Regions from separate parts of the Micromonospora sp. NPDC048986 genome, predicted to be linked through region 1. Evidence: riboswitches for the same ligand, from Rfam matches in the RefSeq annotation. Region 1 holds a riboswitch; each other region holds the start of a gene.
The links. Region 1 has a riboswitch for cobalamin ahead of cobN (cobaltochelatase subunit CobN). Riboswitches for the same ligand answer to the same signal wherever they lie in the genome.
Positions count from the first base shown of each region.

Region 2: another riboswitch for cobalamin. It lies ahead of bluB (5,6-dimethylbenzimidazole synthase); the one in region 1 lies ahead of cobN (cobaltochelatase subunit CobN).
Region 3: another riboswitch for cobalamin. It lies ahead of AB0B94_RS13720 (ribonucleoside-diphosphate reductase subunit alpha); the one in region 1 lies ahead of cobN (cobaltochelatase subunit CobN).

Region 1 covers NZ_JBEZFJ010000010.1:217,320-219,581, reverse strand. The annotation lists gene AB0B94_RS21650 (hypothetical protein) at 1-253, shown strand, start outside; cobalamin riboswitch at 633-762, shown strand; gene cobN (cobaltochelatase subunit CobN) at 1,042-2,262, shown strand, end outside.
Region 2 covers NZ_JBEZFJ010000014.1:131,218-133,479, forward strand. The annotation lists gene metH (methionine synthase) at 1-641, opposite strand, end outside; S-adenosyl-L-homocysteine riboswitch at 656-731, opposite strand; cobalamin riboswitch at 893-1,093, shown strand; gene bluB (5,6-dimethylbenzimidazole synthase) at 1,122-1,751, shown strand.
Region 3 covers NZ_JBEZFJ010000005.1:326,373-328,634, forward strand. The annotation lists gene AB0B94_RS13715 (enolase C-terminal domain-like protein) at 1-434, opposite strand, end outside; cobalamin riboswitch at 866-1,083, shown strand; gene AB0B94_RS13720 (ribonucleoside-diphosphate reductase subunit alpha) at 1,276-2,262, shown strand, end outside.

The DNA of each region.
Region 1 (2,262 bases):
GGCGCTGGAGGCGTTCGTCGCCACCCGGCGCGGGGTGGAGTTCTACCTGGAACCGGAGACGACCGCGACGGACACCACGGTGGTGGCGATCGCCCACGACGGCGAGTGGATCCGCCGTCGTACCGGAACGCCCCGCGCGGCCGGGGCCATCGCCCGCAAGCACGCGGTGCCACTGTACGAGGCGGCGCGCACCGGCTACCCGGAACGGATGCGGACCTGGAGCCGGGCCCACCCGGAACGCCACGCCCGCTGATCGGTGCGTCGAGCGACGTCGGTCGTCGGCGCGTGGCGTGTTCGGTCCCGGGCATGTGTCGTTCGGCGCCTTTGGAGCTGAATCGTTGGCGATATCGCCGTACGTCCGGACCTGAAGCCGAGGCGCGGGCCGGGAGCCGAGGCGGCTGAATCGTCTACGACATCAGCTCCAAAGGGGGCGCGTGAACACTCCGCCCCCTGCCACGGGCCAGTCCGCAGGGCCGATCAACCAGTTCGCCCAGCCCGCCACTGCGGCGAGATGCATCCCCCGCGCGCCGATATATCCGCAGGTCAATGTGGTGAGCGTGGTCGGGTGGGGGTGGGGTCCGCGTTGACCGGCGGCGCAGGGGTGTGGCAGCATTCGCGGCCTGACGGCAGTGAAGGAAGTCGGTGCGATTCCGACGCGGTCCCGCCACTGTCACCGGGGAGCGATCCCCCCTTGTGAGTCACGGCCGTGTGTCTGCGGTTGGAAGGCCGGGGGAGAGCGTCGATCCGGAAGCCAGGATACTTCGGCCGTCGGGACGTACCCCAGGGCGTGGACACCCGAGGAGGACCCGATGACGCACAGCGTCTTATTCATCGACGACTATCGTCGTATTGCGCTTCAGGCAGCGCGCTCCGGGGACATCGGCCACCGGCATCGCTGAGCTGATCGCCCGGCGCTGACCGGCCCCGACGCACCCGTCGGTGCGCCGTTCGCCCGGGCCGTCGTACCGGCTGACGCCGAACCCACCCGCATCGCCCGGTCGCCCCCGTGAGGGCCCAGGGCGTCACTTTCCGGAGCCCGCCGTGCGCATCCTGCTGCTGTCCACCGCCGACACCGACCTGCTGGCCGCCCGCGCCAGCGGTGCCGACTACCGGCTGGCCAACCCCGCCAGAGTCGCCGCCGACGAGGTGCCCGCCCTGCTCGACGGGGTCGCCCTCGTCGTCGTACGGCTGCTCGGCGGTCGGCAGGCGTGGCCGGACGGCCTCGCCGCGGTGCTCGCCACCGGCGTGCCGACGGTCGTGCTCGGCGGTGAGGCGCTGCCCGACGCGGAGCTGATGGCCATCTCCACAGTGCCCTCCGGGGTCGTCACCCAGTCGCTGGCGTACCTGGTGGAGGGCGGTCCGGACAACCTCGGACAGTTGGCCCGGTTCCTCTCCGACACGGTGCTGCTCACCGGTGAGGGGTTCGCCGCACCAACGCCCACCCCGGCGTACGGCGTGCACGGCGACCACTCCGCCGACCCGGACCGGCCCACGGTGGGGATCGTCTTCTACCGGGCGCACGCCCTCGCCGGCAACACCGGTTTCGTCGACGTGCTCGCCGACGCGGTCCAGCGGGCCGGCGGCAACCCGCTGCCGATCTTCTGCGGCTCGCTGCGCGGGCTGACCGCGGGCGCCGGCCCACTCGGGCTCTTCGCCCGCTGCGACGCGCTGCTGGTCACCGTGCTCGCGGCCGGCGGTGCGGTCGCCGCGGACGCCTCCGGTGGCGGCGACGAGGACGCCTGGGACGTCGGCGCGCTGGCCGCCCTGGACGTGCCGGTCATCCAGGCGCTCTGCCTCACCAGCACCCGCGCGCAGTGGGCCGACAGCGACGCCGGGCTGTCCCCGCTGGACGCCGCCATGCAGGTGGCCATTCCCGAGTTCGACGGTCGGATCGTCACAGTGCCGTTCTCGTTCAAGCAGATCGACGCCGACGGGCTCTCGGTATACGCCGCCGACCCCGAGCGGGCCGCCCGGGTCGCCGGGATCGCGGTGCGCCACGCCCGGCTGCGGTACGTGCCGCACGCCGACAAGCGGGTAGCCGTGGTGCTCAGCTCGTACCCCACCAAGCACTCCCGGGTCGGCAACGCCGTCGGGCTGGACACCCCGGCCTCGGCGGTCCGGCTGTTCGCCGCGCTGGCCGAGGCCGGCTACGACCTGGGTGACGCGCCGCCGCCCGACGACGGCGACGCGCTGATCCACGCCCTGATCGCCGCCGGTGGTCACGACGTGGAGTGGCTCACCCCGGAGCAGTTGGCCGCCGCC
Region 2 (2,262 bases), on a different contig from region 1:
AGGTCGACGATGGTCACGGAGATCCACAGCGGCAGCTGCGGCGCGACCTCACGGGCTGCGGCGATGGCGGCTTTCGCGTTCAACGTGTCGAAGATCGTCTCGATCAGAAGCAGGTCGACGCCGCCCTCGGCCAGGGCCGAGATCTGCTCCGCGTACGCCGCGCGCACGCCGTCGAAGTCGACGGCACGATACGCCGGGTCCTCGACCCGCGGCGACAGCGACAGCGTCACGTTCAGCGGCCCGACCGAGCCGGCCACGAACCGGCCACCGAACTCGTCCGCCGCCTGCCGGGCCAGCCGCGCACCCTGAACGTTCATCTCACGAACCAGTGACTGGAGCCCGTAGTCGGCCTGGCCGATGCTCGTCGCCGTGAACGTATTGGTGGTGGTGATGTCGGCGCCGGCGGCCAGATACCGCCGGTGTACGTCCAGGATGACGTCCGGCCGGGTGAGGTTGAGCAGGTCGGGATCACCGCTGACGTCCTGCGGATGGTCGACAATCAGGTCGCCCCGATAGTCCGCGGCGGTGAGCCGCGCGCCCTGCAACATCGTTCCCCAGGCGCCGTCCAACACCAGAACACGCTGGGACATCAGCTGCCGCAGCGACGATGCGGTGTCTTTCTGGCTCGATAACGCGCTCAAGCGGTCGCCTCCGAAGCTCGGAGGCGCCCTTGTCGAAGAGATGTGGGCCGAGCGTGGCGGGCTCCGCCCGTCGCAGCGCCTCTCGACCCGACAGGCAGATGTTACCCGACCCGTCTGCCTGGAGGTCCCCGTACGGCGTCGGCGTCTGGCCGCCCCGGTCACCCGGCAAGCCCGATCGTGACGAGCACCGCCCATCACTGGCGATGCAGCGGCGGGACCTCCCATGTTCGTCGGGACCGTTATCGTGTGCGGTGGCACAAACGTTGCGAGGTGCCCTGCGCGAGTGGGGAGAATCGGGAAGCCGGTGGGAGTCCGGCACGGGCCCGCCGCGGTGACCGGGGAGCTGCCACCCACGCGTACCAGACGCAGCCACTGACCCTGCCGGGTTGGGAAGGCGGGTGACCAGCGTAGATCCGGGAGTCCGAAGACCGGCCTCGCGTCATCGCCCCGTCAGGGGCACGAGCGCAGCGGGAGCCTGCCTTGGACACCGGCCTCTACGAGACCATCCACCGCCGCCGGGACGTACGTGCCCAGTTCACCGGGGCGCCGATCCCCGACGAGACGTTGAACCGGGTCCTCACGGCGGCGCACGCCGCCCCGAGCGTCGGCCTCTCCCAGCCCTGGGACTTCATCCTGGTCCGCGATCCCGAGCTGCGGCAGGAGTTCCACCGGCACGTGCAGCGGGAACGGGACACCTTCGCGGCCACTCTGCAGGGTGCGGCGGCGGAACGCTTCAACCGGATCAAGATCGATGGCGTACGCGAGTCGACGATGTCAGTCGTAGTCACGTACGACCCCGAGCGGGGCGGACCGGCCGTGCTCGGCCGTCACGCGATCGCCGACGCCGGCCTCTACTCGGTCTGTCTGGCGATCCAGAACCTGTGGCTGGCCGCAACCGCCGAGCAACTCGGGGTCGGCTGGGTCTCGTTCTACCGGGAGCCGTTCCTACGCGACCTGCTCGGCATCCCGGCCACCGTCCGCCCGGTGGCGTGGCTCTGTCTCGGCCCGGTCACCCATCTGGAGCAGACGCCGGACCTGGAGCGGCACGGCTGGCGCCAGCGACGCCCGGTGTCATCGGTGATCCACCACGATCGTTGGACGACGGAGTGACCAAAGTGGTTGTGGCGGCGCTGTCGCGCCAGGCACCCCGCCGGCATTCCTGAGGTCGGAGTGTCAACCTGGCATGACGGCCCGGCCGGAGTGTTCTCAGTGGGCCCGGCTCGGCGGTAGGCCTGGGTGGCGCCAGCAATCCGGCCGCTCCCGCGGTAGGTCACCTCCGGCCTGTCTCGGTCTCTGACCACCAAGTTCGCGAAAGTCCTCGCCTTGTCACGCCATTGGCCTCCTGCCGCACAGATGTCCACGCGCGCCCGGTTACAAGCTCCGCCGGTGTGGCCTGTCGCCGGGTTCCCTGTCTGATTGCAGTTGCCCTGCGCTGAGGATTCAAGGTCGTCACAAGAGGCGTTGCAGGTCTCGTATCTAGTTTCATCGGCAACGGGGCCGGCGGACCGAATGCCGCCCATGAACAGAACGGGGAGCGCAATGAGAAGTTGGCAACGGTCGGGTCGCAGCCGATGGTCCTTCCTGGCGGCGGGTACGGTCTGCGCAGCGCTCGCGGGCGCGC
Region 3 (2,262 bases), on a different contig from region 1:
GGGGACATGTCGACGAGCAGCCGCCACAGCGGCTTGTCGGCGACCCGGGCGACCAGGTCCCACGACGCGTTCAACACGGCCGCCAGGGACAGGTGGACGACACCCTTCTCCGGCCCGAGCCAACGCAGTTGCGAGTCGGAGGTGAGGAGGCGGTAGACCGCGCCCATGTCCGCTGCCATCGTCCCCACGTCCAGGCCCACCAGAAGCTGTGCCTGGTGGACTGCCGCCGCCGCGACGATGTCGTTGCCTCGACCGATGGTGAACGTCAGGCCGTGCCCCGCCAGTGGCGCGCCCACGCCGTCGACGCCGTCGGTGTGCAGGACGACGTAGGCCGCCGAATAGTCGCCGTCCTTGTTCATGGCGTCTGACCCGTCAGCGGTCAGGGAGGTGGGGAAGCGGACGTCTTCGACGGTGACGGCAGTGATCTGCGGCATGCGTTCCTCGCCCGGCTAGGCTAAAGATCAGATGATCACAGGGAGTATACGGAGCGGCGCTCCAGCACGTCAACGATGTCGATCACCGTGGGGCCGCAGACGTATGATGTTTGCCTCGCCGGGTCGATCCGCCTCACTGTCCATCGTGCCCGTTGACGGGCGAAGGTGGCGGGGTGGCGAGCCCGTGAAGATCGGGCGTTCGCCCCACCCCAAGGCATTGACAGTGGCATATGGGTCCGGTCTGCGGCACCGTGGCCTCGATACGCCACATCCCTGTCGACTGTCGACACCGGCGCGCAGGGCCCCGTCCCCGGTGCCTGGCGTCGGTCGACGGGATGTTGTCGGCCGGGGTGGTGACGGTGGTCACCGAGTCGGCCACCGACACGCCCGAGACCGACATGTGGGGTGTGACAACGGCTGCGTCCCTATATATGGTGTCGAGCGCAGCTGGTTCGGCCGCTCATCCGGGGCGGTCGAGGCAACAGGGAACCCGGTGGAAATCCGGGACTGTCCCGCAGCGGTGAGTGGGAACGACCGCCGTCATCAGCACTGGGCCACCAATCGGCCTGGGAAGCGACGGCCAGTAGGAGACCGGCGAGCCCGGTCGTGCCCGCGAGTCCGAAGACCTGCCAGCGCGCCGCGTACCCGCATCCGGGTGACGCGGCGGTCCGAGGCCGCGTGGGACGGCTGACGCCACCTGACCCACGCCGGGCTGGCGTGGCGTCCGTCGGTGTCTGTCTCCTCGCGTCCGGGCCACCAGGTCTCGAACTCCGAGGAGCGAGTGGTGACAGTCACCGAGGTAGTCCCGGCCAGCGGCGACGCGACAGTGCGGCGCACGCCGATGCAGGTCCGCAAGCGCGACGGCGGCACCGAACCCGTGGACGTGAACAAGATCGTCCGGGCGATCGAGCGGTGGGCCGACGACCTGACCGACGTCGACCCGATGCGGGTGGCCACCCGCACCATCAGCGGGCTCTACGACGGCGCGACCACCGCCGAACTGGACCGGCTGTCCATCCAGACCGCCGCCGAGATGATCGGTGAGGAGCCGCAGTACTCGCGCCTCGCCGCGCGGTTGCTGGCCGGCTACGTCGACAAGGAGGTGTGTCGACAGGGCATCACCTCGTTCAGCGCGGCGATCAGGATCGGCCACGCCGAGGGTCTGATCGGTGACGACACCGCCGCGTTCGTCGCCGCACACGCCGCGACCCTCGACCACGCCATCGACCCCGACGGCGACCGCCGGTTCGAGTACTTCGGCCTGCGCACCGTGTACGACCGCTACCTGCTGCGCCACCCCATCAGCCGACTGGTGCTGGAGACCCCGCAGTACTGGTTGCTGCGGGTGGCCTGCGGCCTGTCCCGGACGGCGGACGAGGCGGTCGACTTCTACCGGCTGATGTCCAGCCTGGCCTACCTGCCCAGCTCACCGACCCTGTTCAACTCCGGCACCCGGCACACCCAGATGTCCTCCTGCTACCTGGTCGACTCCCCGCTCGACGAGCTGGACTCGATCTACCAGCGGTACGCCCAGGTCGCCAACCTGTCCAAGTTCGCCGGTGGCATCGGCATCGCGTACTCCCGGGTCCGCTCCCGGGGAGCGCTGATCCGGGGCACGAACGGGCAGTCCAACGGCATCGTGCCGTGGCTGCGCACGCTGGACGCGAGCGTCGCCGCTGTGAACCAGGGTGGCCGACGCAAGGGCGCGGCCTGCGTCTATCTGGAGCCGTGGCACCCGGACATCGAGGAGTTCCTGCAACTGCGGGACAACACCGGCGAGGACGCCCGACGCACCCACAACCTCAACCTGGCCAACTGGATCCCGGAC